DNA from 3 places in the Streptomyces sp. NPDC048718 genome. Region 1 is predicted to be linked to each of the others. Evidence: riboswitches for the same ligand, from Rfam matches in the RefSeq annotation. Region 1 holds a riboswitch; each other region holds the start of a gene.
The links. Region 1 has a riboswitch for cobalamin ahead of ACGFRB_RS32510 (cobalamin biosynthesis protein). Riboswitches for the same ligand answer to the same signal wherever they lie in the genome.
Positions count from the first base shown of each region.

Region 2: it holds a riboswitch for cobalamin, as region 1 does, so the genes downstream of both, ACGFRB_RS08295 (ribonucleoside-diphosphate reductase subunit alpha) here and ACGFRB_RS32510 (cobalamin biosynthesis protein) in region 1, are expected to answer to the same signal.
Region 3: it holds a riboswitch for cobalamin, as region 1 does, so the genes downstream of both, ACGFRB_RS24870 (ABC transporter substrate-binding protein) here and ACGFRB_RS32510 (cobalamin biosynthesis protein) in region 1, are expected to answer to the same signal.

Region 1 covers NZ_JBICVG010000027.1:36,823-44,640, forward strand. Annotated here, with positions in the region: gene ACGFRB_RS32490 (hypothetical protein) at 1-904, opposite strand, end outside; gene ACGFRB_RS32495 (alpha/beta hydrolase) at 1,087-2,217, opposite strand; gene ACGFRB_RS32500 (anion permease) at 2,579-3,868, shown strand; gene ACGFRB_RS32505 (hypothetical protein) at 3,887-4,108, shown strand; cobalamin riboswitch at 4,261-4,395, shown strand; gene ACGFRB_RS32510 (cobalamin biosynthesis protein) at 4,427-5,446, shown strand; gene ACGFRB_RS32515 (cobyric acid synthase) at 5,443-7,041, shown strand; gene ACGFRB_RS32520 (putative cobaltochelatase) at 7,178-7,818, shown strand, end outside.
Region 2 covers NZ_JBICVG010000004.1:1,909-9,726, forward strand. Annotated here, with positions in the region: gene ACGFRB_RS08295 (ribonucleoside-diphosphate reductase subunit alpha) at 1-1,601, opposite strand, end outside; cobalamin riboswitch at 1,735-1,867, opposite strand; gene ACGFRB_RS08300 (GNAT family N-acetyltransferase) at 1,916-2,434, opposite strand; gene ACGFRB_RS08305 (hypothetical protein) at 2,478-3,086, opposite strand; gene mctP (monocarboxylate uptake permease MctP) at 3,191-4,813, opposite strand; gene ACGFRB_RS08315 (DUF3311 domain-containing protein) at 4,810-5,067, opposite strand; gene ACGFRB_RS08320 (GntR family transcriptional regulator) at 5,383-6,147, opposite strand; gene ACGFRB_RS08325 (extracellular solute-binding protein) at 6,433-7,716, shown strand.
Region 3 covers NZ_JBICVG010000014.1:29,765-37,582, forward strand. Annotated here, with positions in the region: gene ACGFRB_RS24855 (hydrogenase expression protein HypE) at 1-565, opposite strand, end outside; gene ACGFRB_RS24860 (enoyl-CoA hydratase-related protein) at 621-2,354, opposite strand; gene ACGFRB_RS24865 (TerD family protein) at 2,653-3,237, opposite strand; cobalamin riboswitch at 3,401-3,604, shown strand; gene ACGFRB_RS24870 (ABC transporter substrate-binding protein) at 3,672-4,733, shown strand; gene ACGFRB_RS24875 (iron chelate uptake ABC transporter family permease subunit) at 4,811-5,824, shown strand; gene ACGFRB_RS24880 (ABC transporter ATP-binding protein) at 5,821-6,636, shown strand; gene ACGFRB_RS24885 (PucR family transcriptional regulator) at 6,737-7,818, opposite strand, start outside.

The DNA of each region.
Region 1 (7,818 bases):
CCGGGGTGAGCCGAGCGCAGCCGCGGAGCATGTCCTCGGCTGACTGCTCGATGTTGCCGGCCGGGCTCTGGGCGGCGACGCAGATCTGTTCCAGCTTGACCCAGACCGCCCAGTTGCCGAGCGGGGTGAGGGTGGCCTGCCGGCCGCCTTCGCCCTCGCCGAGGGTGAGGGCGCCGACGGCCGCGAGGCCTTCGAGGGCCCAGTCGAGCAGGGCGGGAAGCCCGTCGACGGCGGCCGGGTCCCGTTCGGTGACGGGAACCGGGGCCATCGACTCCGGCGCGACACCGGGGGCGGGGACCTCGCAGCGCCCCTCGCGCAGTTCGTCGACGCGCTGGCCCAGCAGGTCCAGGAGGGCCGGCACGGCGACCGGCCCGGCGGACAGCTGGAGCAGCGAGAGGGCCTGCGGGACGGCCTCGACGACCTCGGCGACGGCGCCGGGCGCCACCGCCTCGGGCGCCGGGTGCGCCAGCGACCAGGCGTCGAAGAGCGCGACCCAGCCGCGCAGGACGGCGGTGTCGTCGCGGTCCCAGGCATGCAGCCGCCAGCCCGGGCGGGCGGTGCCGTCGTGCAGTTCGACCAGCCCGGCGAGGCGGGCCCGGTCCCAGCAGGCCCGGACCTCGGCCGGGGTCAGGCCGAGGGCGTCGGCGGCCGCCGCCCCGTCCTGGGGCGCGGTCCGCGCCCGCTGGTCGTCGGCGGCCCAGCGGGCGAGCCGCACCGCGTCCGCGAGCAGGGTCCGTGCCTGGTGGGCCAGAACGGCGCGGGGCGGTGTGCCCTCGGGCGGCCGTGGCGCGGGGCGGGTGCGCCGGTTCGTCACGGCCCCCCGCGCGGTGGCGAGTGGCCGCGGACGGACGAGTCGGAGTCTGGAGTTGCGCGCCAATGGTTCATCGGGCTTTCGAGACGTCACGGGGGCAGTCTTCCCGCTGATCGCCCGAAAGCCCAATCGGAAGGGGAGACGCCGCCGCCCTGGCCCCGGTTTCGTGTCCGGAGGGTCCCGAAAGCCCCGTACGGACCCGTTTCGACCTCTGTTCTACGACCCTCTGTTCGAGATCGGGAACCGGCCGGCCTCCGCAGGAGGGGGCGTGGGTCCTAGACAAGGGGGGTGAGGAAGCGGCGCAGCGCCTCCTCGTAGCGGACCGGGTCGGCGTTCCACATCGCGGCGTGCGGGGCGTCGCGGACCGTGGTGAGGGTGACGAGGTCGGGGCGGAGTTCGGCGAGCCGGCGCGAGGGGCCCCAGGGGGCGATGGTGTCGTCCGGGCCGTGGAAGAGGAGCGTGGGGACGCGTGCGCCGCCGGGGTCGGCGGCGTCCCGCAGCCGGTCGCCGTGCGGGCCGGTCCGGCCCTGGGCGGCGCGGACGGCGAGCGGCAGGAGCGGGGCGGGGACCCGGTGGGCGGCGGCCAGGTTGCGCACGGTGGCCTCCCAGTCGAGGACCGGGGAGTCGAGGACGAGCCCGCGGATCCGGCCACGCACGCCGGAGTGCGCGGCGGCGTACAGGGCCATCGAGGCGCCGGTGCCGAAGCCGTGCAGGATGACCTGGGCCGCGCCGCGGCGGACGGCGTAGCGGATGGCCGCGTCGACGTCGCGCCACTCGGAGTCGCCGAGGTGGGCGAGTCCGTCGGGGGACGGCGGGGCGCCCGGGTCGCCTCGGTAGGCGGGAATGAGGACGGGGACGCGGCGGCGGTGGAAGAAGGGGACGAGATTGAGCGGGTGCTCGCGGGTGGTGCCGAGCCCGTGCAGGGCGATCACCCAGGTGCCGCGGGCGCCGGGGACGAGCCAGGCGGGCAGGGGGCCGAGTTCGCCGGGGATCTGGACGTCCTCGTAGCCGACGGCGAGGGCGGTTTCGGGGGTGCCTCGGTGGAGCTGGGGGGTGAGCCGGACCCGGGCGCCGGCGGCGGGGATGCCGGACTCGATCCGTTCGAGGCGGCGCACCACGGTGTCGGCGGCGTGCGGGACCCGGTCGAGGACGGGGCCGACGACGGCGTGCAGGCCGTCGCCGCCGTCGATGCCGTACGTGCCGGGGCGCAGCGTGGCCAGGCTGCGGGTGAGGGTGATCCGGTCGGGGTCGGCGGAATGGACGGTGAGCCGTGGTTCGCCGGGGAAGGGGCGTCCGGGCGGCGCGCCGAGGGCGACGTCGCAGGCGTACCGGCCGGCCGCCACCGCGGCCGCGCCGAGACCGAGCACTGTGGTGACGGCCGCTGCCGCCGCTGTAGCCGGGCGCACGCTCCCAGTGTCGGCGGGGCCCGCGCACCCTGCCATCGGACGCTCTCGTTCGAGTGACAAGGGTCTCGCCGACGGGGTCCTTCGTACGAGTGAAGGCCGACCGAGGGGCGTCCAGGGGGTGATACGGGGAGGGAACGGGAGGAGTGCCGCACCCCGGTTCGGCCCTTGGGAGGCCCCGGATGACCCGTGGTTACAGGGCGACCGCATCGTGGACGCCGTCCGGTCCGGAACACGGATCGCGCACAACCGGAATCTTCCGAACCCGGTTCGGGACACCACCGCGCCCGGCCCAGTTCACCTTCCGTTCACTCAGGTTGCCTAGGTTCGACGCGCCACTGACGTCAAACGATTGCCTGGGTAAATGGAACACATCACGCTGCTGCTCGCCATTGTGGTCGTGACAGCTCTCGTGTTCGATTTCACGAACGGTTTCCACGACACCGCCAACGCGATGGCGACGACCATCTCGACCGGTGCTCTCAAGCCCAAGACGGCGGTGGCCATGTCCGCCGTGCTGAACCTCGTCGGCGCCTTCCTCTCCGTGGAGGTCGCCAAGACGATCTCCGGCGGCATCATCAACGAAGAGGGCATCCGCACCGAAGTGATCTTCGCGGCGCTCGTCGGCGCCATCCTGTGGAATCTGCTGACCTGGCTGCTCGGCCTTCCGTCGAGCTCCTCGCACGCGCTGTTCGGCGGCCTCATCGGCGCCGCGGTGATGTCCGCCGGCTGGTCCGCGGTCAACGGCTCGACCATCGTCACCAAGGTCCTGCTCCCCGCGGTCGCCGCCCCGATCGTCGCCGGCCTCGCCGCGATGGTGGCCACCAAGCTGACGTACCGCATCAACGCCGCCCCCGAGGCCAAGGCCACGGCCAAGGGCTTCCGGGCCGGCCAGATCGCCTCCGCCGGTCTCGTCTCGCTCGCCCACGGCACCAACGACGCCCAGAAGACGATGGGCATCATCACCCTCGCCCTGGTCGCCAACGGCGTCCTCGTCCCCGGCTCCAACCCGCCGGTCTGGGTCATCGCCTCCGCCGGTGTCGCGATCGCGCTCGGCACCTACCTCGGCGGCTGGCGCATCATCCGCACCATGGGCAAGGGCCTCACCGACCTCCAGCCGCAGCAGGGCTTCGCCGCCCAGACCAGCGCCGCGACGGTCATCCTGGCCTCCTCGCACCTCGGCTTCTCCCTCTCCACCACCCAGTCCTGCTCGGGTGCCGTGATGGGCGCGGGCCTCGGCCGCAAGGGCGGTGTCGTCCGCTGGTCGACCGCCACCCGGATGTTCGCCGCCTGGGGTCTGACCCTGCCCGCCGCGGGCCTGGTCGGCGCCGGCGCCGAGTTCCTCACCAAGCAGGGCGACTGGGGCATCGTCACCGTCGCCGTCCTGCTGATCGCGGGCTCCGGAGTGATCTGGTCGCTGTCCCGCCGCAAGCCGGTCGACCAGCACAACGTGACCGCCGACGACCTCGACGCCCCGGCCGCTGCCGACGTCGAGCCGGCGGGTGTCGTCACCACCGCCATCGCGGCCGTCACCCCGCCCCCGCCGGCCGGCTCCGTCGCCGCCGTCAAGGACGAGGCCCTGAAGACCACCATCCCCTCCCCCGGCCCGACGGACCCGGCCGCCCCGCCGGCCGCTCCCGCCGCCGCGGTCTAAGGAACTGGAAGCACGCACATGAAGATCGACTGGGCAGCTCTCGGCTCCGTCTTCGGAGTCAGCCTCGTGACCACCGTCGCCCTCGTGGGCCTGTTCACCCTCGGTGTCGCCGCGCTCGCCAAGCAGGAGCGGGCCACCGCCGCGGGCGGCTCGGCCACTCTGGCCCGTACCGGCGCGTACGCCTGCTTCGCGCTCTGCGCGGCCGCCGTGGCCTACGGCATCTACCTGATCGTCGCCTGACCGGACACCGACGAGCACCACGAACACGCGCGCACACCACGCCGTCTGGGCGGCCCCACCTCCGGGTGGGGCCGCCCAGACGGCGTATGCGGGTTCGTGGCACTGCGCACAGTGACCAGGCGCAGGTCAAGCGCGGGTTGACGGGCCTTCCGGCCGCGTGGTGGACTGCCGGGGCCATTACGGCGGCATGGGGAGGAAGTCCGGTGTGATTCCGGCACGGTCCCGCCACTGTGACCGGTCCTCGCGGCCGGGAGTCAGGAACTCTCGCCGCCGATCACGTCGATCCAGGGCGCGGACCCTGAGTGAGGACACTGTGCCATGCCCGGCAACGGCTCCAGGACACCCCGAACCCGCCGCTTCTCCTCTCCCGCGGCCTCCCGCACCCGCTCTCCCCGTCTCTTCGCGTACGGAGCGGCCGCCGGCCTCGCCGCCGATCTGCTCGTGGGCGATCCCCGGCGCGGTCATCCGGTCGCCGCGTTCGGCCGGGCGGCGGGCGCCGTCGAGCACCGGATGCACCGGGACCACCGCGGCCGGGGCGCCCTCTACACCGCGCTGTGCGCCGGCTCCGCCGTGGCGCTCGGCGCCGTCGCGACCCGCGCGGTACGGGGCAGCGCCACCGCCACCGCCGCGCTGACCGCCGCCTCCGTGTGGGCCGTCGTCGGCGGGACGACGCTGGGCCGCGAGGCGCGCGCCATCGGCGGGGCGCTCGAAGCCGGGGATCTGGGGGTCGCCCGGGAGCGCATGCCGCATCTGGTCGGGCGCGACCCACAGGCGCTGGACGGGCCCGCGATGGCCCGCGCGGTCGTCGAGTCGGTCGCCGAGAACACCTCGGACGCCGTCGTCGGCGCCCTCTTCTGGGGCGCGGTCGCCGGTGTGCCGGGGCTGCTCGGGTTCCGGGCGGTCAACACGCTGGACGCGATGGTGGGCCACAAGTCCCCGCGCCACCGCCGGTTCGGCTGGGCCTCGGCCCGGCTCGACGATGTGGCGGGCTGGCCGGGTGCCCGGCTGACGGCCGTCCTCGCCACCGTCGCGGGCGACGATCCGCGCGGGGCGCTGCGGGCCTGGCGGGCGGACGCCGCCCGGCATCCGAGCCCCAACGCCGGCCCGGTGGAGGCCGCGTTCGCGGGGGCGCTCGGCGTCCGGCTCGGCGGCACCCTGTCGTACGGCGGGCGGGTCGAGCACCGGCCGGTGCTGAACGCGGCGGGACGGCCCGTCGAGGTCGCGGACATCGACCGGGCGGTACGGCTGTCGCGCCGGGTGACCTGGCTGACCCTGGCCGGCTGTGCCGGCGGCCGGCTCCTCGCGGGCGCGCTGCGCCGGCGCGGGGGTGCGGCGTGAGGGGCGGCGGTACGACGAAGGGCACGGCGGGCCGGAGCGGAGCGCGGGGCGGCGGGCTGCTCGTCGCGGGCACCACGTCCGACGCGGGCAAGAGCGTCGTCACGGCGGGGATCTGCCGGTGGCTGGTCCGCCAGGGCCTGAAGGTCGCGCCGTTCAAGGGCCAGAACATGTCCCTGAACTCCTTCGTGACCCGGGACGGCGCCGAGATCGGCCGCGCCCAGGCGATGCAGGCGCGGGCCGCGCGGGTCGAGCCGACCGCGCTGATGAACCCGGTGCTGCTCAAGCCCGGCAGCGACCGGTCCAGCCAGGTCGTCCTGATGGGCAAGCCGGTCGGCGAGATGAGCGCCCGCGGGTTCTTCGGGCGGGCCGGGCGGGCCGGGCAGACCAGTGGGTCCGAAGTGTCCGAGGGGCACCGGCGGGAGCTGTTCGAGCCGGTGTTCGCCGCGTTGGAGGAGCTGCGGCGGACCCACGACGCGGTGATCTGCGAGGGCGCGGGCAGTCCGGCGGAGATCAATCTGCGCCGCAGCGACATCGTCAACATGGGGATCGCGCGGGCCGCGCGGCTGCCCGTGGTGGTGGTCGGCGACATCGACCGGGGCGGGGTGTTCGCCCAGTTCTTCGGGACGACGGCGCTGCTCGCGCCAGAGGACCAGCGGCTGGTCGCCGGATATCTGGTGAACAAGTTCCGCGGCGACGTGTCGCTGCTCGAACCGGGCCTCGCCATGCTGGACGGGCTGACCGGGCGCCCCACGCTCGGCGTGCTGCCGTACGCCCACGGCCTCGGCATCGACGAGGAGGACGGGCTGCGGATCTCGCTGCGCGGCGCGGTCCGCGAGTCGGTCGTGGCGCCGCCGGTCGGCGAGGACGTGCTGCGGGTCGCGGTCTGTGCCGTTCCGCTGATGTCGAACTTCACGGACGTCGACGCGCTCGCCGCGGAGCCGGGCGTGGTGGTGCGGTTCGTGGACCGGGCGGAGGAGCTGGCCGACGCGGACCTGGTGGTGGTGCCGGGCACTCGCGGCACGGTGAAGGCGCTGGCCTGGCTGCGGGAGCGCGGCCTCGCGGCGGGGCTCGCGCGGCGGGCCGCCGAGGGACGGCCGGTGCTCGGGATCTGCGGCGGTTTCCAGCTGCTCGGGGAGCGCGTCGAGGACGAGGTGGAGTCGCGGGCCGGGGTCGTGGACGGGCTCGGTCTGCTGCCCGTACGCGTCCGGTTCGCGCGCGAGAAGACGCTGGCGCGGCCGGTCGGCGAGGCGCTCGGCGAGCGGGTGGAGGGGTACGAGATCCATCACGGCGTGGCGGACGTACGGGGCGGCGAGCCGTTCCTGGACGGCTGCCGGGTGGGCGCGGTGTGGGGGACGCACTGGCACGGTTCGCTGGAGAGCGATGGCTTTCGCCGGGCGTTCCTGCGCGAGGTCGCGGCGAGTGCCGGGCGGCGTTTCGTCCCGGCGCCGGACACCTCGTTCGACACGCTGCGCGAGGAACAGCTGGACCGGCTCGGCGATCTGATCGAGGAGCACGCCGACACGGACGCGCTGCTCCGGCTGATCGAGAAGGGCGTACCGGAGGGGCTGCCGTTCGTGCCGCCGGGTGCGCCGTGAGCGCCCCGTACGCCGCACGCGCCCTGCGCGCCTCGCACGCCCCGCGCGTCGCGAGCGCTTCTCGCGCCGTGCGCGCCGTGTCCGCCCCGCGCGCCGCCGTCCTTGCCTCCGTACGACTCGAAGGAGCGACCGTCCGATGAGTACCCGTTACCCGTTCACCGCCGTCGTCGGCATGGACGATCTGCGCCTCGCGCTGCTCCTGAACGCCGTCAGCCCCGCGGTGGGCGGGGTCCTCGTCCGCGGCGAGAAGGGGACGGCGAAGTCCACCGTCGTCCGCGGTCTCGCGGCGCTGCTGCCGCCCATGGACGTCGTCGCGGGCTGCCGGTTCAGCTGCGACCCGGCCGCCCCCGACCCGGGCTGCCCGGATGGGCCGCACGAGCCCGGGTCGACGGCCGCCGACGAGCGGCCGGCCCGGATGGTGGAGCTGCCGGTCGGCGCCTCCGAGGACCGGCTGGTCGGCGCGCTCGACATGGAGAAGGCCCTCGCCGAGGGCGTGCGGGCCTTCGAGCCGGGGCTGCTCGCCGACGCGCACCGGGGCATCCTCTACGTCGACGAGGTCAATCTGCTCCACGACCATCTGATCGACCTGCTGCTCGACGCCGCCGCCATGGGGGCGTCGCATGTCGAGCGCGAGGGGATCTCCGTACGGCACGCGGCCCGGTTCCTGCTCGTCGGCACGATGAACCCCGAGGAGGGCGAGCTGCGGCCGCAGCTCCTCGACCGGTTCGGGCTGACCGTGGAGGTGGCCGCGTCCCGGGACCCCGGGCAGCGGGTGGA
Region 2 (7,818 bases), on a different contig from region 1:
TCCGCCGAGTCGAACGGCAGCTTCAGCTGGAAGAAGACGTCCTGGAGACCCATGGCGCCCAGGCCCACCGGACGCCACCGGGAGTTGGAGCGCCCGGCCTGCTCGGTCGGGTAGAAGTTGATGTCGACGACCCGGTCGAGGAAGGTGACGGCGGTGCGGACGGTCGCGTCGAGACGCTCCCAGTCCAGTTCGCCGGTGGCCGTGTCGACGAAGGCGCCCAGGTTGACCGAGCCGAGGTTGCACACGGCGGTCTCGCCGTCGTCCGTGACCTCGATGATCTCGGTGCAGAGGTTCGAGGAGTGGACGACCGAGCCGGGCTCGGCGGTCTGGTTCGCGGTCCGGTTGGCGGCGTCCTTGAAGGTCATCCAGCCGTTGCCGGTCTGCGCGAGGGTACGCATCATCCGGCCGTACAGCTCGCGGGCCGGCAGCGTCTTGCGGGCCAGGCCCTTCGCCTCGGCCGCGACGTACGCGGCGTCGAACTCCGCGCCGTACAGGTCGACCAGCTCGGGCACGTCGGCCGGGGAGAACAGTGACCAGTCGGCGTCCGCGTTCACCCGGCGCATGAACTCGTCGGGGATCCAGTGCGCCAGGTTGAGGTTGTGGGTGCGCCGGGCGTCCTCGCCCGTGTTGTCGCGCAGCTCCAGGAACTCCTCGATGTCCGCGTGCCAGGTCTCCAGGTAGACCGCGGCGGCGCCCTTGCGCCGGCCGCCCTGGTTCACCGCGGCGACGGAGGCGTCCAGCGTCTTCAGGAACGGGACGATGCCGTTGGAGTGGCCGTTGGTGCCGCGGATCAGCGAGCCGCGGGCGCGGATGCGGGAGTACGCGAGACCGATGCCGCCCGCGTGCTTCGACAGGCGCGCGACCTGGTGGTAGCGGTCGTAGATGGAGTCCAGCTCGTCCTTCGGGGAGTCGAGGAGGTAGCAGGACGACATCTGCGGGTGGCGGGTGCCGGAGTTGAACAGCGTGGGGGAGGACGGCAGGTAGTCGAGCCGGCTCATCAGCCCGTACAGCGCCGCGACCTCCTCCAGCGCGCGCACGCTGTCGTCCTCGGCGAGACCGGCGGCGACCCGCAGCATGAAGTGCTGCGGCGTCTCGATCACCTTGCGGGTGATCGGGTGGCGCAGCAGGTAGCGGGAGTACAGGGTGCGCAGACCGAAGTACCCGAAGCGGTCGTCGCCGGCCGGGTCGATCGCGGCGTCGAGCCGGTCGGCGTGCAGGGCCACGAATTCCGCGGTCCGGTCGGCGATCAGACCCTCGCGGTGACCGGTGGCGACGGACTCGGAGAAGGAGACCGCGCCCTGTCCGGCCGCCTCCTCGGCGATGGTGAGCGTGAGCAGCCGGGCGGCGAGCCGCGAGTACGCGGGGTCCTCGGCGATCAGGCCGGCCGCCGCCTCGGTGGCGAGTTCGCGCAGCTCCGCCGTGTCCGAGCCGGGGTGCCGGCCGCGCAGCGCGGCGGCGGCGACCCGGCCGGGGTCGGTGTCGGTGAGGTCGGCGGTGAGGTCGGTCAGGATCCGCAGCAGCGCGGTTCCGGGGCCGTCGCTCTGGGCCGCGATCTCCTCGGAAGATACAGCCGAAGCCGGATCGGCGGGCGCGATGGTCACTGGGGGCTCTCCCTCGCTCGGCTCGTGGCCTGCACGGGGGATACGGGGACGAGCGGGGGCCGGGATACGCGCGGCGCGCCGCGTCCACCGGCCCACTCCGCGAGGCCCGGACGTCTGTGGCACCCGGAACGGACGGACCGGGTGCGCTGTCCACAGGTCTTCGGACTCCGGCCGCGCGAAAGAGCACGAACCATACCGTTGCGGGACAGTTCCGGATTTCCACCGGATTCCCCTGCGACGACAGCGAGGACGAGCATACATGTGGGGGGCGCCGCTTGCGGCACCCCCCACATGTTGTGTCCCGGCGTCAGGCCTCAGACCGTGTCCCGCAGCTCCAGACCGTAGGAGAGCAGGGTGAAGTCCACCCCGGGAACGGGCTGCCAGTCCCGCTCGGGGGCCCGGACGAAGCCGAGCCGGGCGTAGACCCGGTGCGCTTTGGTCATGGTCCGCTGAGTGGACAGGACGATCCGCGCGCAGCGGGGGACGGCCCGCGCGCGGTCCACGCACGCCCGCACCAGCGCCTCGCCGACGCCCCGGCCGCGGGCCGCGTGGTCGACGGCCAGCATCCGGAATTCGGCCTCGTCCGCGCGGGCGGTGTCCGCCCACTTCTCGCCCCCGGTGGTGAAGGTCACCCCTCCGAGGACCGTCTCCGCCGCGTCGACCGCGACGAGCACCTCCGCCTCGGCGGCGCGCCCGGCCACGTCGCGCAGCAGGTCCGTATAGCCGTCGGCCTCGCCGAACGCCAGGAAGCCGTCGTCGCGGTAGGCCCGTACGGTGATCTCGCCGAGGCGCTCGTAGTCCTCGGGGCGCGCTGCTCTGATCGTGAAGTCCATGGAGGCCAGTCTGTCGGGGGCAGAGGGCCGGCGCGGGAGAATTTCAGCCACCGACCCCCACGCTGTTGTCGGGCGCGCCGTCGCCCTCCGCGGGCAGATCGCCGCGCTGTACGGGTGCCCCGCCGCCCGCCGGCTTCTCGGGCAGCACGTCGTCGAGTTCGCGGGCGTCGGCCCGGTGCGCCCGCTCGGCGGCGGCACGCAGCCGGTCCTTGCCGACGGTGAGCGGGGCGCCGAGGGTGATCCGTACGCCGTCCTCGACGCGGATGTACGTGTGCTGTCCGTCGGACGTGCGGTACCAGCCGGGCTTCTCCGGCGCGCAGGGGGCGGACTTCGGGGAGGCGGCGCAGTCCTGGTCGGTGAAGGTGCCGCGATCGGCGCCGAGGGTGACCTGGGTGCCGTCCTTGGCGACGTACGTGGCCTGGAAGCCGTCGTCGCCCATGACGCCGACCGACTGGCGGGCGAGGGTGAAGCCCTCGATCTCCGTGACGTACACATGGTCCAGGGAGAGCTGCGCGTACCCGGCGCGCTCCTCCAGCTCGGCCTGGGAGGGGGCGCCGGCGATCACGCTGCCGCAGCCGGTGAGGGCCAGCGCCAGGGGCAGGGCCAAGGGCAGAAGCAGCGGGCGGCTGGTCAAAAACGTACGAGAGTTCATCCGTTCATACTCGCGGGAGAACGGGCGGGGCCGCCGGGCTTTCCCTCGGGAAGGCCCGGCGGCCCCGGAACTGCTCCGTGTCGCTGTCGCGGTCGGCCGAGGCGTCAGTGCCCGGCGCCGACCTTCGGCAGCTCGGTGACGACACCCTTGTCGCCGGCGTCCGCCGTGTAGTCCTCCGGCGAGGTCTCGTCGACCCCGTCCGGCGTCCCGACGGCGCGCAGCACCAGGGTGAGGACGACGGTGACGATCACGTTCAGGGTGAAGGCGGTGAGGCCGATGTAGCCGATCTCGCCGATGCCCGGGATCTCCGCCGACGAGCCGCCGAAGTGCTTCTGCGTGGGGCTCGCCACCCCGTATGCGGCGGCTGTGCCGTAGATCATGCCGACGCCCCAGCCGACGAGCAGCGCCCAGCGGTGGAACCAGCGGGTGAACAGGCCGCCGACCAGGGCCGGGAAGGTCTGCAGGATCCAGATGCCGCCCAGCAGCTGGAAGTTGATGGCGACGGTCTTGTCCATGGTGAGGACGAAGATCAGGGCGCCGACCTTCACCAGGAGCGAGACCAGCTTGGAGACCTTGGTCTCCTGCTCGGCGGTCGCGTTCGGCTTGATGAAGTCCTTGTAGATGTTGCGGGTGAAGAGGTTGGCCGCGGCGATCGACATGATCGCGGCCGGCACGAGCGCGCCGATGCCGATCGCGGCGAAGGCCACGCCCGCGAACCAGTCCGGGAACATGTCCTCGAAGAGCTGCGGGATGGCGAGCTGACCGTTGCTCACCTTCACCCCGGCCGCGATCGCCATGAAGCCGAGCAGCGCGAGCAGGCCCAGCATCAGCGAGTACAGCGGCAGGATGGTGGTGTTGCGGCGGATCACGTTGCGGCTCTTGGAGGAGAGCGTCGCGGTGATCGAGTGCGGGTACATGAACAGCGCGAGCGCCGAGCCGAGCGCCAGCGTGGCGTACGTCCACTGGCCCGCCTCGCCGGGGGCCAGCGTGCCGCGCGGCTTGCCGGTGGCGGGGTTGGTCGTGGCGAACGCCTCGCTCGACTTGGCGAAGATCTCGTCGAAGCCGCCCAGCTTGATCGGGATGTAGATGATCGCCACCGCGATGACGATGTAGATCAGGGTGTCCTTGACGAACGCGATCAGCGCGGGCGCCCGCAGACCGGACGAGTAGGTGTACGCGGCCAGCACGCCGAAGGCGATGAGCAGCGGCAGGTCCTTGACGAACCAGTTGGTGTTCTCGCCGCCGCCGACGCCCATCACGTCCAGGACGGCCTGGATGCCGACCAGCTGGAGCGCGATGTACGGCATGGTCGCGAGGATGCCGGTGACGGCGACCGCCAGCGACAGACCCCGGGAACCGAACCGTCCGCGCACGAAGTCCGAGGTGGTGACGTAGCCGTGCTTGTGGGAGACCGACCACAGGCGGGGCAGGAAGGTGAAGATCAGCGGGTAGACCAGGATGGTGTACGGCACGGCGAAGAAGCCGGCCGCGCCCGCCGCGTAGATGGCCGCCGGGACGGCGACGAAGGTGTACGCGGTGTAGAGGTCGCCGCCGAGCAGGAACCAGGTGATCCAGGTGCCGAACGAGCGACCGCCCAGACCCCATTCGTCGAGGCTGTTCTCGTTGGTGGGGCGGCGCCACTTGGCCGCCAGGAAGCCCATGACCGTGACGGCCAGGAAGAAGAAGATGAAGACGCCGAGCGCGACGCCGTTCACGCCGTCCTTCACTTCGCGTCACCCCCCTTGCGCGCACGCTGGTCGGACTGCCACAGCAGGTAGGCGATCACGGTGAGAGCCGTGGAGATGAGCACCCACAGCATCTGGTACCAGTAGAAGAACGGGATGCCGATGAAGGTGGGGTCCACCTTCGCGTAGGAGCCCACCCACAGCATCGCCACGAAGGGTGCGACGAGGAGGAGCCCGATCACCACCCTCAGGGGTGTGACGACTGGTGGTTTTCCTTGTTGCGTGGCTTGTGACATGGCCGTCCGTCCCCTTGGTGATCACCGCGTAATGGGTGGGAAATCTAGGGGACGGGCTCACCTCCGCGTAACCCTTTCCCGCATAACGGATGCGACTCGCCAGGGACTCGTTTTCGATTGAATCCGGCCATATCTGGTCATGATTGGCCTGGAGTAGACCAATTAGTGTCGCCAAATCTCAATATGTGGACCGGATGTGGCGAGAGCGCTTCCGGTGCGTGGCGTGAAAACGGCGAACGGCCACGCTCCGCAAGGGGGAGCGCGGCCGTTCGCCGCGGCAGGGGGAAAGCGGGAGAAAACGGGAGGGGTCGCGGGTCAGTCCAGCGGGCGCTGGAGGCGGGCGACGAACTTGTACCGGTCGCCCCGGTAGACCGAGCGCACCCACTCGACCGGCTCGCCCCGCCGGTCCACGGAGTGGCGGGAGAGCATCAGCATCGGCAGACCGACATCGGTGCCGAGCAGCCCGGCCTCGCGCGGGGTGGCCAGCGAGGTCTCGATGGTCTCCTCCGCCTCGGCCAGGTGCACGTCGTACACCTCGGCCAGGGCCGTGTAGAGCGAGGTGTACTTGACGAGGGAGCGGCGCAGCGCGGGGAAGCGCTTGGCCGAGAGGTGCGTCGTCTCGATCGCCATCGGCTCGCCGCTCGCGAGCCGCAGCCGCTCGATGCGCAGCACCCGGCCGCCGGGGGAGATGTCGAGCAGCCCGGCGAGGGTGTCGTCGGCCGTCACGTACCCGATGTCGAGGAGCTGGGAGGTGGGTTCGAGGCCCTGGGCGCGCATGTCCTCGGTGTACGAGGTGAGCTGGAGGGCCTGGGAGACCTTGGGCTTGGCCACGAAGGTGCCCTTGCCCTGGATGCGCTCAAGGCGGCCTTCGACGACCAGCTCCTGGAGGGCCTGGCGTACGGTGGTGCGCGAGGTGTCGAATTCGGCGGCCAGGGTGCGCTCGGGCGGCACCGGGGTGCCGGGCGGCAGGGTCTCCGTCATGTCGAGCAAGTGGCGCTTGAGGCGGTAGTACTTGGGTACGCGCGCGGTGCGGGTGGCGATCCCGCTGTCCGTCTCCGTACTGCCCGCGTCCGTGGCCATGGCCCGCCTTCCCGACTCCTGTGCTGCTGCCGTCACCGGCTCCTCCGTCTGTCGCGGCTCACATGGTGGCACGGACCGGTCGAGGGTCATCGCCCTCCCTCAGGTGTCGGTCCGATAACGGACGCGACTGCCCTTCTTATACACCCTTGACACCCCTAAAGGTCTAGGCCAAGCTCCGGGTACTGGTCTAAACCATTAAAGACCAGGTCCCGGCCCCACAGCTGTACTCGACGTACGTCTTCGCGTGGTGGGTCAGGGGGAGCAGGCATCCCTGAGGAGGGTGGCGTGAAGCGCAAGCTCATCGCGGCGATCGGTGTCGCGGGCATGATGGTCGGTATCGCGGCGTGTGGTGGCGGCGACGACAAGGGCGGTGCGAAGGCCGGCGGCGACGCCAAGGAGCTGACCGTCTGGCTGACGGTCGACGCCCAGAACAACTGGCCGGAGCTGGTCAAGGCCGCCGACGACACGGTGGCCAAGAAGCACCCGGGCATCAAGATCAAGCACGAGTACTACGGCTGGCCGGACAAGAACACCAAGCTCGACGCGGTGCTCGCGACCGACAAGGCCCCGGACGTTGTCGAGATGGGCAACTCCGAGATGATCAGCTACATGGCCAAGGGTGCCTTCGCCGAGGTCGACCCGTCGAAGTTCGAGAACTCCGACAAGTGGCTCGACGCCCTCAAGGACTCGGTCACCTACAACGGCAAGACCTACGGCGTCCCGTACTACGCCGGTGGCCGCGTGGGCACCTGGCGCAAGGACGTCGCCACCGAGGCGGGCGTCAAGGCCGCCCCGAAGACCTGGGCCGAGCTGACCGCCGCGCTCGACGCCATCCAGAAGAAGAAGGGCGACAAGTTCAGCGCCTGGTACCAGCCGTCGCCGGACTGGTACGCCGCGATGTCCTTCGTCTACGACGCCGGCGGCTCCATCGCCAAGCAGGACGGCGAGACCTGGAAGGCCAACCTCTCCTCCACCGAGTCCCTCAAGGGCCTGACGGAGTACAAGAACATCGTCGACAAGTACATGCACGGCGACAAGACGAAGGACGAGGCCGACCGTCCCGTCGTCTTCGGCCAGGGCAAGTCCGCGACGATCTTCGCCGCCGGCTGGGAGGGCGCCACCGCCGCCGACCCGAAGACCGACAAGGTCGGCGGTCTGAAGGACAAGCTCGAGAACTTCGTCATGCCCGGCCCGTCCGGCAAGAACCTCCCGGTCTTCCTCGGCGGCTCGGACCTGGCCGTCCCGGTCAAGTCCAAGGCGCAGGACGTCGCCGCCGAGTGGATCGCCGCCTTCACGGGCGCCGAGGGCCAGAAGGGCCTCGTCGCCAAGGGCAACCTGCCGAACAACAAGGCGGCCCTCGCCCCGCTGAAGAGCGACCCGGCCACCGCCGTCCCGGCGACCGCCGCCGAGTCCAGCTGGTTCGTCCCGACCGCCCCCGGCTGGGGCCAGGTCGAGAAGGCCCAGATCCTCAAGACGATGCTCATCGAGATCGCCAACGGCAAGAAGCCGGTCGAGCAGGCCGCCAAGGACGCCGACGCCGCGATCGACAAGGTCATCAACACCAAGTGACCTGATGTCGCAGGGTCCCGCCGCGCGGGGTCTGTCCACTGGGCAGGCCCGCGCGGCGGGACCCTGCCGCCCGTATCACGAGAGGGATCGCTGAGGAGCACG
Region 3 (7,818 bases), on a different contig from region 1:
ACACGATGGGGATGCCGGCGTGCGACTTCCAGTCCCATCCGAGGTAGTCCGGCACGCCCATCGCGCCGGTCGGGTTGCCGGCCATGGCGTGGATGCCGCCGTACGTGGCACAGGTGCCGATCGCGACGACCGCGAGCGCCTTGGGGGCCAGCCGGTCGATCCACTCGCTGGTGGTGATGGGCTGGCCGGTCTCCGGGTCGGTGCCGAAGCCGCACCAGTAGCCCTCCGGTTTGATCTTCTCGTTCGGGATCGAGCCCTCGATCACCAGCACGAACGGGTCGATCTCGCCCCGCTCCCCCTTGAAGAACCAGTCGATGAACGTATCCGCGCCGCCGACCGGGCCGCACTCGAAGTCGATCAGCGGCCAGTGGACCGCGATCTTCGGCAGTCCGGGCAGCCCGGCGAGGGCGATCTCCTCGATGCTCGGCTGCATGGCGGCGGTCAGGGCCACCGAGTCGCCGTCACAGCTCAGCCCGGCGTTGATCCAGAGGATGTGGATCGGCTTCTCGTCGCTGCCGGCGGCGGCGCCCTGGTGACCGGCCGGGGTCTTCGTGCTTGTGCTCATGCGTCGCCTCCTGCGGAGGGGGAACGGGGACCGTCCTCATGTCCCCGCGTACGAGTCAACGGTCGGCCGCACCGGCCAGGTCCGCATCCCGGGCGTCGGGCGATCCGGCGGCCGGACCCTCCTTGCGGACGAACGCGCGGCGCAGCGCGTGGTACGGCGCGGCGGGGTCGTCGAAGATCGCCCGCATACGGCCGAGCTCCCGCTCCCGGCAGGCCGCCAGGGGGTTGGACGCCTCCCGGGCTTCGTGCTCCGCCTTCTTCGCCGCCACGCGGCGCGCGACGCTCGGGTGCGTGGCCAGCCGGGCGGCCAAGCGGGTGATCTCGGCGGAGAACTCCCCCGGCGCGCAGTCGACGACCCGGTCGACGAGTCCCGCGATCCGGGCGGCGGACGCCGAGACGGGACGGGCGCTGCGGGTGAGGCGCTCCGCCATGGCCGGACCCACCTTGCGGGGCAGGGTGTGGGTCCAGTACTCGGACCCGTAAAGGCCCATGCGCCGGTAGTGGGGGTTGAGTACGGACCCCGACCTGCACCACACCTCGTCGGCGGCCAGCGCCAGCATCACGCCGCCGGCCGCGGCGTTGCCGCCGATCGCGCTGACGACGAGCCGGTCGGTCGTCGTGAGAACGGCCTCGACCAGGTCGTTCATGGCGTTGATGTTCGCCCAGGACTCGGCGGCCGGGTCGGCGGCCGCCTCGATCACGTGGAGGTGGATGCCGTTGGAGAAGAAGTCGCGCTGTCCGCCGAGGACGAGGACGGAGGTGGGGCGGCGGCAGGCGGTCCGGTACGCCCGCAGCAGGCGGCGGCAGTGGCCGGTGCTCATCGCGCCGCCGGGAAAGGAGAAGGACAGCACCCCGACGGCGCCCTGTTCGCGGTAGCGGATGTCGGACCAGGTCCGGTCCGGCGCCGGCGCTGGTGTCGGCGTATCCGGTGACGTCGGCGCCCGGCGGGACAGGGGCGGCTCGGGGAGCCCCGGCAGCCGGCCCGCGAGGGCGAGGGCCAAGGTGGCGGGCAGTTTGCAGGCCCGCGCCGCGCCGGGGCCGGTGCGGGCGCGCAGTTCGGGGAGCCACACGGCGCCGTCCGCCGTGGCGCGGCAGACCGCGCCGCCGCGGGCCGCCAGCAGTTCACCGGGCCGGCCACGCAGGCCGTCCTCCGGGTGGCCGCCGTGCAGGAACCATTCGGCTCCGAGCAGTTCGTCCGGCACACCGGGTTGCGAGTCGGCGGCGCGCAGGGTGCGCAGGACCGTATCGGTGTCCTCCTCCCAGGAGATGCGGCGCTGCTCCTGGCGGAGGAAGGGACGGGTGCGCACCGGCCCGGTCTGCGGGCGCGGCCGGGCTCCGGCGGCGAACCGTTCGACGGCGAGGTGGACGGCGGTCATGGCCGCGTCGGACAGCTCGTTGCGGTACAGGTCGCTCTTGCCCGCCTCCGGGACGCAAAAGCCGGCCGTCGCCCAGACATCGCCGGCGTCCATCTCCTCGGCGGCCTGGAGGACGGTCACGCCCCACTCGGTGGCGCCCTCGAGGATCGCCCGGTCCAGCGAGGACGGTCCGCGGTCGCCCACCGGCCCCGGATGGACGATCAGACAGGGGCGGCCGGACCACACGTCGCGGGGCACGACGGTCTTCAGCATGGGGGCGAGGACCAGGTCGGGCGTGTGCCGTCCGACGGCGGCCCGTACCGCGTCCCCGTCGGGGGTGATCTCGACGGAGACGGCGTGCCCGCGGTCCCCCAGCTCGGCCCTGACCCGCTGGGTGAGGGAGTTGTAGCCGCTGGCGATGAGCAGAACGCGCATGGCCGCCCTTCCGGATCGTCGGGGAAGGCCCCGCACCGGACGGCAGGCGGGTGCCGGACACCCCTGGCGATCGTCGGACATCCCGGGCGGCGCGGACGGCGGCGCATCTCCCGGCTCACTCGATCGGGAGGCGATTTCCGACCACTTGGCGGCCCGCTCGCCACTCCGGCGGACGCGGTGGGAGCGGGGCCGCGCGGAGGGCCCCGCGTAAAGGACGCGCAGGGTGCCGGGCGAGCCAGGTGTACGGAGGCGGTGCACGGGGGCTTCGCCTTCGCCCGTACACCGCCTTGGGGACCGGCTACTTGCTGACCGCGAAGCGCATCAGGGCGTGCTCGTCGCCCTGCTTGATCTTGCCCGTCTCGTTGATCACTTCGAGCTTCCAGACGCCGCCTATCCTGGTCGCCTTGGCCACGGCGCAGGCGTTGTCCTGGGTCAGCAGGCTGGGCCAGATGTCGGCGACCTGCTGGGAGCTGCCGCCGGTCGCGTCGTAGACCTTGAAGCTGATGTTGCGGGCCTTCTGGAAGGAGCTGCCCTTCTTGTACGCGGCGGCGACGAACACGATCGACGTGATGGGCGCCGGGAGCTTGGCGAACTCGACGGTCACCGTCTCGTCGTCGCCGTCGCCGTGGCCGGTCTGGTTGTCGCCGCTGTGCAGCAGCGAACCGTTGCCCATCGGGTCGAGCGAGTCGAGCCCGGCGAGCCGGACCGGGTCGCCGCCCTGCATGGCGATGGCGATCAGGTCGAGGTCGGTGCCGGTCTTGCGGCGCAGCCGGCCCAGCACGCCGCCGGAGCTGCCGGCGGTGGGGTCCCAGGAGACACCGATGGACAGATGGGTCACCCCGTCCAGGTCCGCGGGGCCGTCTTCCTTGGTCAGCGTGATCATGCGCGGTCATCCTCAGTCGAAGGGGCCAGTCCCCGCAGAGTGTGCCTGACCGCGCGTCCGTTCCCCACGGAGGGGCCCCTTTTGATACGCGATCGGCACCGGTGACGGCGCCGGGCGACGGCCGGGGACCACCGGTGCGGCCCCCTGTCGATTGTCAAGCCTGTGGTAATTTGCCCAGGCCAGTCGCACCTTTGTACGTACGAACAACGTAGGTACACGGGTCAGGGAATCCGGTGGGAGTCCGGAACTGACGCGCAGCGGTAAGGGTGACGGGCGGAGCACGGCCACTGGGTCCCGACGGACCTGGGAAGGCGTTCCGTCCGGACGAACCCGAGTCCGAAGACCTGCTGGCGGCCCCGGCGCCCTGACAGGCGGTCCGGGGAGCACCGTACGACAGGCTTCGCGCATGAGCCGTGGACACAGAGGACTCTCCCGTGCCCCTCGCACACCCCGCCCGTTTCGCCGTGCCGCTTCTGGCCGGTGCCGTACTCCTCACCGGCTGCGGCGCCGGCAGGCCGCCGGCCGCCGCTCCGGCTCCCGCGTCCTCGGCGGCGGGGGCGGGGGCCGCCTCCGGCTATCCGGTGGCGCTCGACAACTGCGGACAGCGGATCACGATCGACCGCCCGCCGAGCCGGGCCGTCGCCCTCGACCAGGGCTCGGCCGAGATCCTGCTGGCGCTCGGGCTCGCCGACCGCATGGTGGGCACGGCCACCTGGACGGACCCGGTGCTCAAGGGCCTGGAGAAAGAGAACGCCAAGGTCCCCCGGCTCGCCGAGCGCTATCCCTCCTTCGAGAAGGTGCTGGACACCGAACCCGACTTCGTCAGCGCCTCGTTCCTCTACACCCTGGGCAAGGGCGGCGTGGCGCCCCGCGAGCGGTTCGGCGCCCTCGGCGTGCCCACGTATCTCTCCCCCTCCGACTGCGTCGGCAAGGACAACAGCGGTGACGGCGACGGGGTCCGTACCCGGCCGCTGACGATGGACGACGTGTACGGCGAGATACGCGACCTGGGCCGGGTGTTCGGGGTGCCCGAGCGCGCCGGGGAACTCGTCGGCGAGCTGCGGGACCGGGTCACGAAGGCGACGGCGGGCGCGGGCTTCGGGCGCGCCTCCGTCCTGTACTGGTACTCCGACTCACAGGGGCCGTACATGGCCGGCTGCTGCGGAGCGCCCGGGATCGTCAGCCGGACCCTCGGGGTGCGCAACGTCTTCGACGACACCCATGAGGAATGGCCTCAGATCAACTGGGAGACGGTGGCCGAGCGGGACCCGGACGTCCTGGTGATCGCCGATCTGACCCGCAAGGCGCAGTCCGCCGAGAGCGCCGCAAAGAAGATCGAGTTCCTGGAATCCCACCCCGTCACCAGGAACATGACGGCGGTACGGAAGAAGCGGTACGTGATCCTCGGCGGCCAGGCGCTGAACCCCACCCCGCGCACCGTCGAGAGCATCGAGAAGGTGGCCGCCGCACTGCGGACGTACGGATTCGCGAAGTGACCCGGTCCCGGCCCAGGACGTGGTTCCGGCCCAGGACGTGGTTCCGGCCCAGGACGTGGTTCCGGTCCCGGCCCCGGCTGCTGTCACCGGTCGCCGGGGCGGCGGGGATCGCGCTGCTGTGCGCGTCGGTCGCCGTCGCCCTCACCATCGGCCCCACCGACATCCGGGTGGCCGAGGTGCGCTCCGTGGTCACCGCCCACCTGTCGGGCGGCTCCTCGGGACTCACCCCGATCCGGGACGGCATCGTCTGGAACCTGCGGCTGCCCCGGACCCTGCTCGCGGCCGTGTGCGGCGCCGGGCTCGCGGTGTGCGGCGCGGTGCTGCAGTCGCTGCTGCGCAATCCGCTCGCCGATCCGTTCGTCCTGGGTGTCTCCTCGGGCGCGTCGACCGGGGCGGTCGCGGTCGTGGTGCTCGGCCTCGGCGGGGGCGCGCTGTCCGTCACCGGGGGCGCGTTCCTCGGCGCGGTCTGCTCGTTCGCGCTGGTCGTGTCGCTCGGCCGGGTCCTCGGCGGCGGGACGGACCGGGTCGTGCTCGCCGGGGTCGCCGTGATGCAGCTGTTCTCCGCGCTCACCTCGTTCGTGGTGATGACCGCCGCCGACGCGGAGACCACCCGCGGAGTGCTGTTCTGGCTGCTCGGCTCGCTCGCCGGCGCCGACTGGACCGATGCCGGCGCCGGCTGCGCGGCGCTGGTGGCGGCCCTGCTGGTGTGCGGCGGATCCGTACGGACGCTGGACGCCCTCGCGTTCGGCGAGGACGCCGCGACGTCGCTCGGGGTACAGGTGGCCCGGACCCGGATGATCCTGCTGTCGGTGACCGCGCTGCTCACCGCCGTGCTGGTCTCCTCGGCGGGGGCGATCGGCTTCGTCGGCCTGGTCCTGCCGCACGCGGTCCGGGCGCTGACCGGTCCCGGGCACGCCCGGCTGCTGCCGCTGACGGCGGTGGCCGGGGCGGTCTTTCTGGTCTGGGCCGACACCGTGGCCCGTACCGTACTCGACCCGCAGGAGGTGCCGGTCGGCGTGGTGACCTCGCTGATCGGGGTGCCGGTCTTCGTTCTCGTCCTGTCCCGTACGCACGCGCGAGGCGGGCGGTGAGCGGGGTGGCGGCGGCCGGGCGGGGCGGGCTGCGGGCCGACCGGGTCGCGCGCTCGGCGGGCGGTGTCCTCGTCGTCGACGGGGTGAGCATCGTGGCGCGTCCGGGCACGGTCACCGGTCTGCTCGGCCCGAACGGCTCGGGCAAGTCCACCCTGCTGCGGCTGCTCGCCGGGATCCTGGCCCCGGACACCGGGGTCGTCACGCTCGACGGCGATCCCCTGGGCGGTCTGTCCCGGCGCGCCGTGGCCAGGCGCCTGGCCACGGTCGAGCAGCACGCCGACACCCAGGTCGATCTGACGGTGGCCGAGGTGGTACGGCTCGGCCGGATCCCGCACCGCCGGGCGTGGGCGCCGCCTTCGGCGGCCGACGAGACGGCGGTGCGCTCGGCGCTGGCCCGTACCGGACTCGCCGACCGGGCGGACCGGACCTGGCGCACCCTCTCGGGCGGCGAGCGGCAGCGGGTCCAGATCGCCCGGGCGCTCGCCCAGGAACCGCGCGAGCTGCTGCTCGACGAGCCCACCAACCATCTGGACGTACGCCACCAACTGGACCTGCTGGAACTGGTCTCGGAGCCGGGCCCGGACCTGACCACCGTCGTCGCGCTGCACGATCTGAACCTGGCGGCGATGTACTGCGATCACCTCGTGGTGCTGCGGGCGGGGCGGGTGGTGGCGGCCGGCCCGGCGGCGGAGGTGCTCACCGAGGAGCTCATCGCCTCGGTGTACGGGGTCCGGGCCGAGGTCACCCGCCCCGGACCCGGCGGCCGGCCCCATGTCCGTTTTCTCGGTACGACGGCCGCCCGGGGCGTGTGACGTACCAGAGCGTGAGATGTGCGGGGCGTGTGGCGTACGGGGGCGTGCGCCCGGCCGGCGACGGGCGGGCATCGGTCACGGGCCCTGGCGGACCGCCCGGTCAGACCGTGGCGGAGGGACGTTCCCGGCGGACGCGCGCGCTCCGCCCGCCGCGCGGACCGGAACCGGGGGTCCGGGCGGCGGGCCCGGTTCCGGTCCGCGCCGCGGGAGCGTTGCCCGGTGCGGCGGCCCGCCCGGGCCGCCGGCCGTCGCCGTCGTAGCCGCCGGAGGCACCGAGAGACATGAGGAGTTCCCGGGTGCGCAACCCCAGATGCAGGGTGATGCGATCCGCCCCGTTGTCCAGGTCGAGCCCGGTGATCTCCTGGATCTGCCGCAACCGGTAGTACAGCGAGGTGCGGTGGATCCGCAGCGCCTCGGCGGCCCTGGGTACCGATCCGGCTTGATCGAGGAAGCACCGCAGGGTCTCCTCCAGCCTCGGCCCGCAACCGGACTCCAGCAGCGCGCGCAGCGGTCCGGGGAGCAGCGACTCGTTCAGGGCCCGGTCCGGCAGGTGCAGGAGCACGGCGAGCTCGCCGAGTTCCTCCCAGGACCCGACCCCCTTGAGCGAGGGCATCCGGCGGGCGGCGCGCACCGCGACGAGCGCCTGCTCGTGAGAGGTCCGCGCGCCGGCGAGACCCGTCTGGTGACCGCCGGTGCCGACGACGGGCGCGGCCGACGCGTCGGGGCACGTGCCGAGACCTTCCAGGATGCGCCGGGACTGCGTCTGGAGCTGCTCGGGCGTCAGCGGCCGGTCGGCGAGCTGGAGCAGGACGGCCCGGTCCGGCAGGACCGCGAAGACGCCGTGCGCCGACCGGGTGCGGCGGCTGTCCTCCACCACCCCGCGCAGGACGTCCGACACCTGGCCCGGAGACACCCGGGCGCCGGCCAGCTGCACCACGCCGACCACCGCGTGGGGCGCGTCCGGGAGCCGCATGTCGTCCACCAGTCGCCGGCGGGCCTCGGCGCGCGCCGCCGGGTCCGGCCCCAGCAGCGCCAGGAGCAGTTCCTGCTCCCTTCTCTTCTCCGCGTGGGCCAGGACCTGCTCGGCGTAGACCCGGCCGGCAATGGCGGGGGTCGCACGGGCGACGGCGTCGATCGCCTCCGGATCCAGCCGCGCGTCCGGTACGACGATCGTCAGCAGAC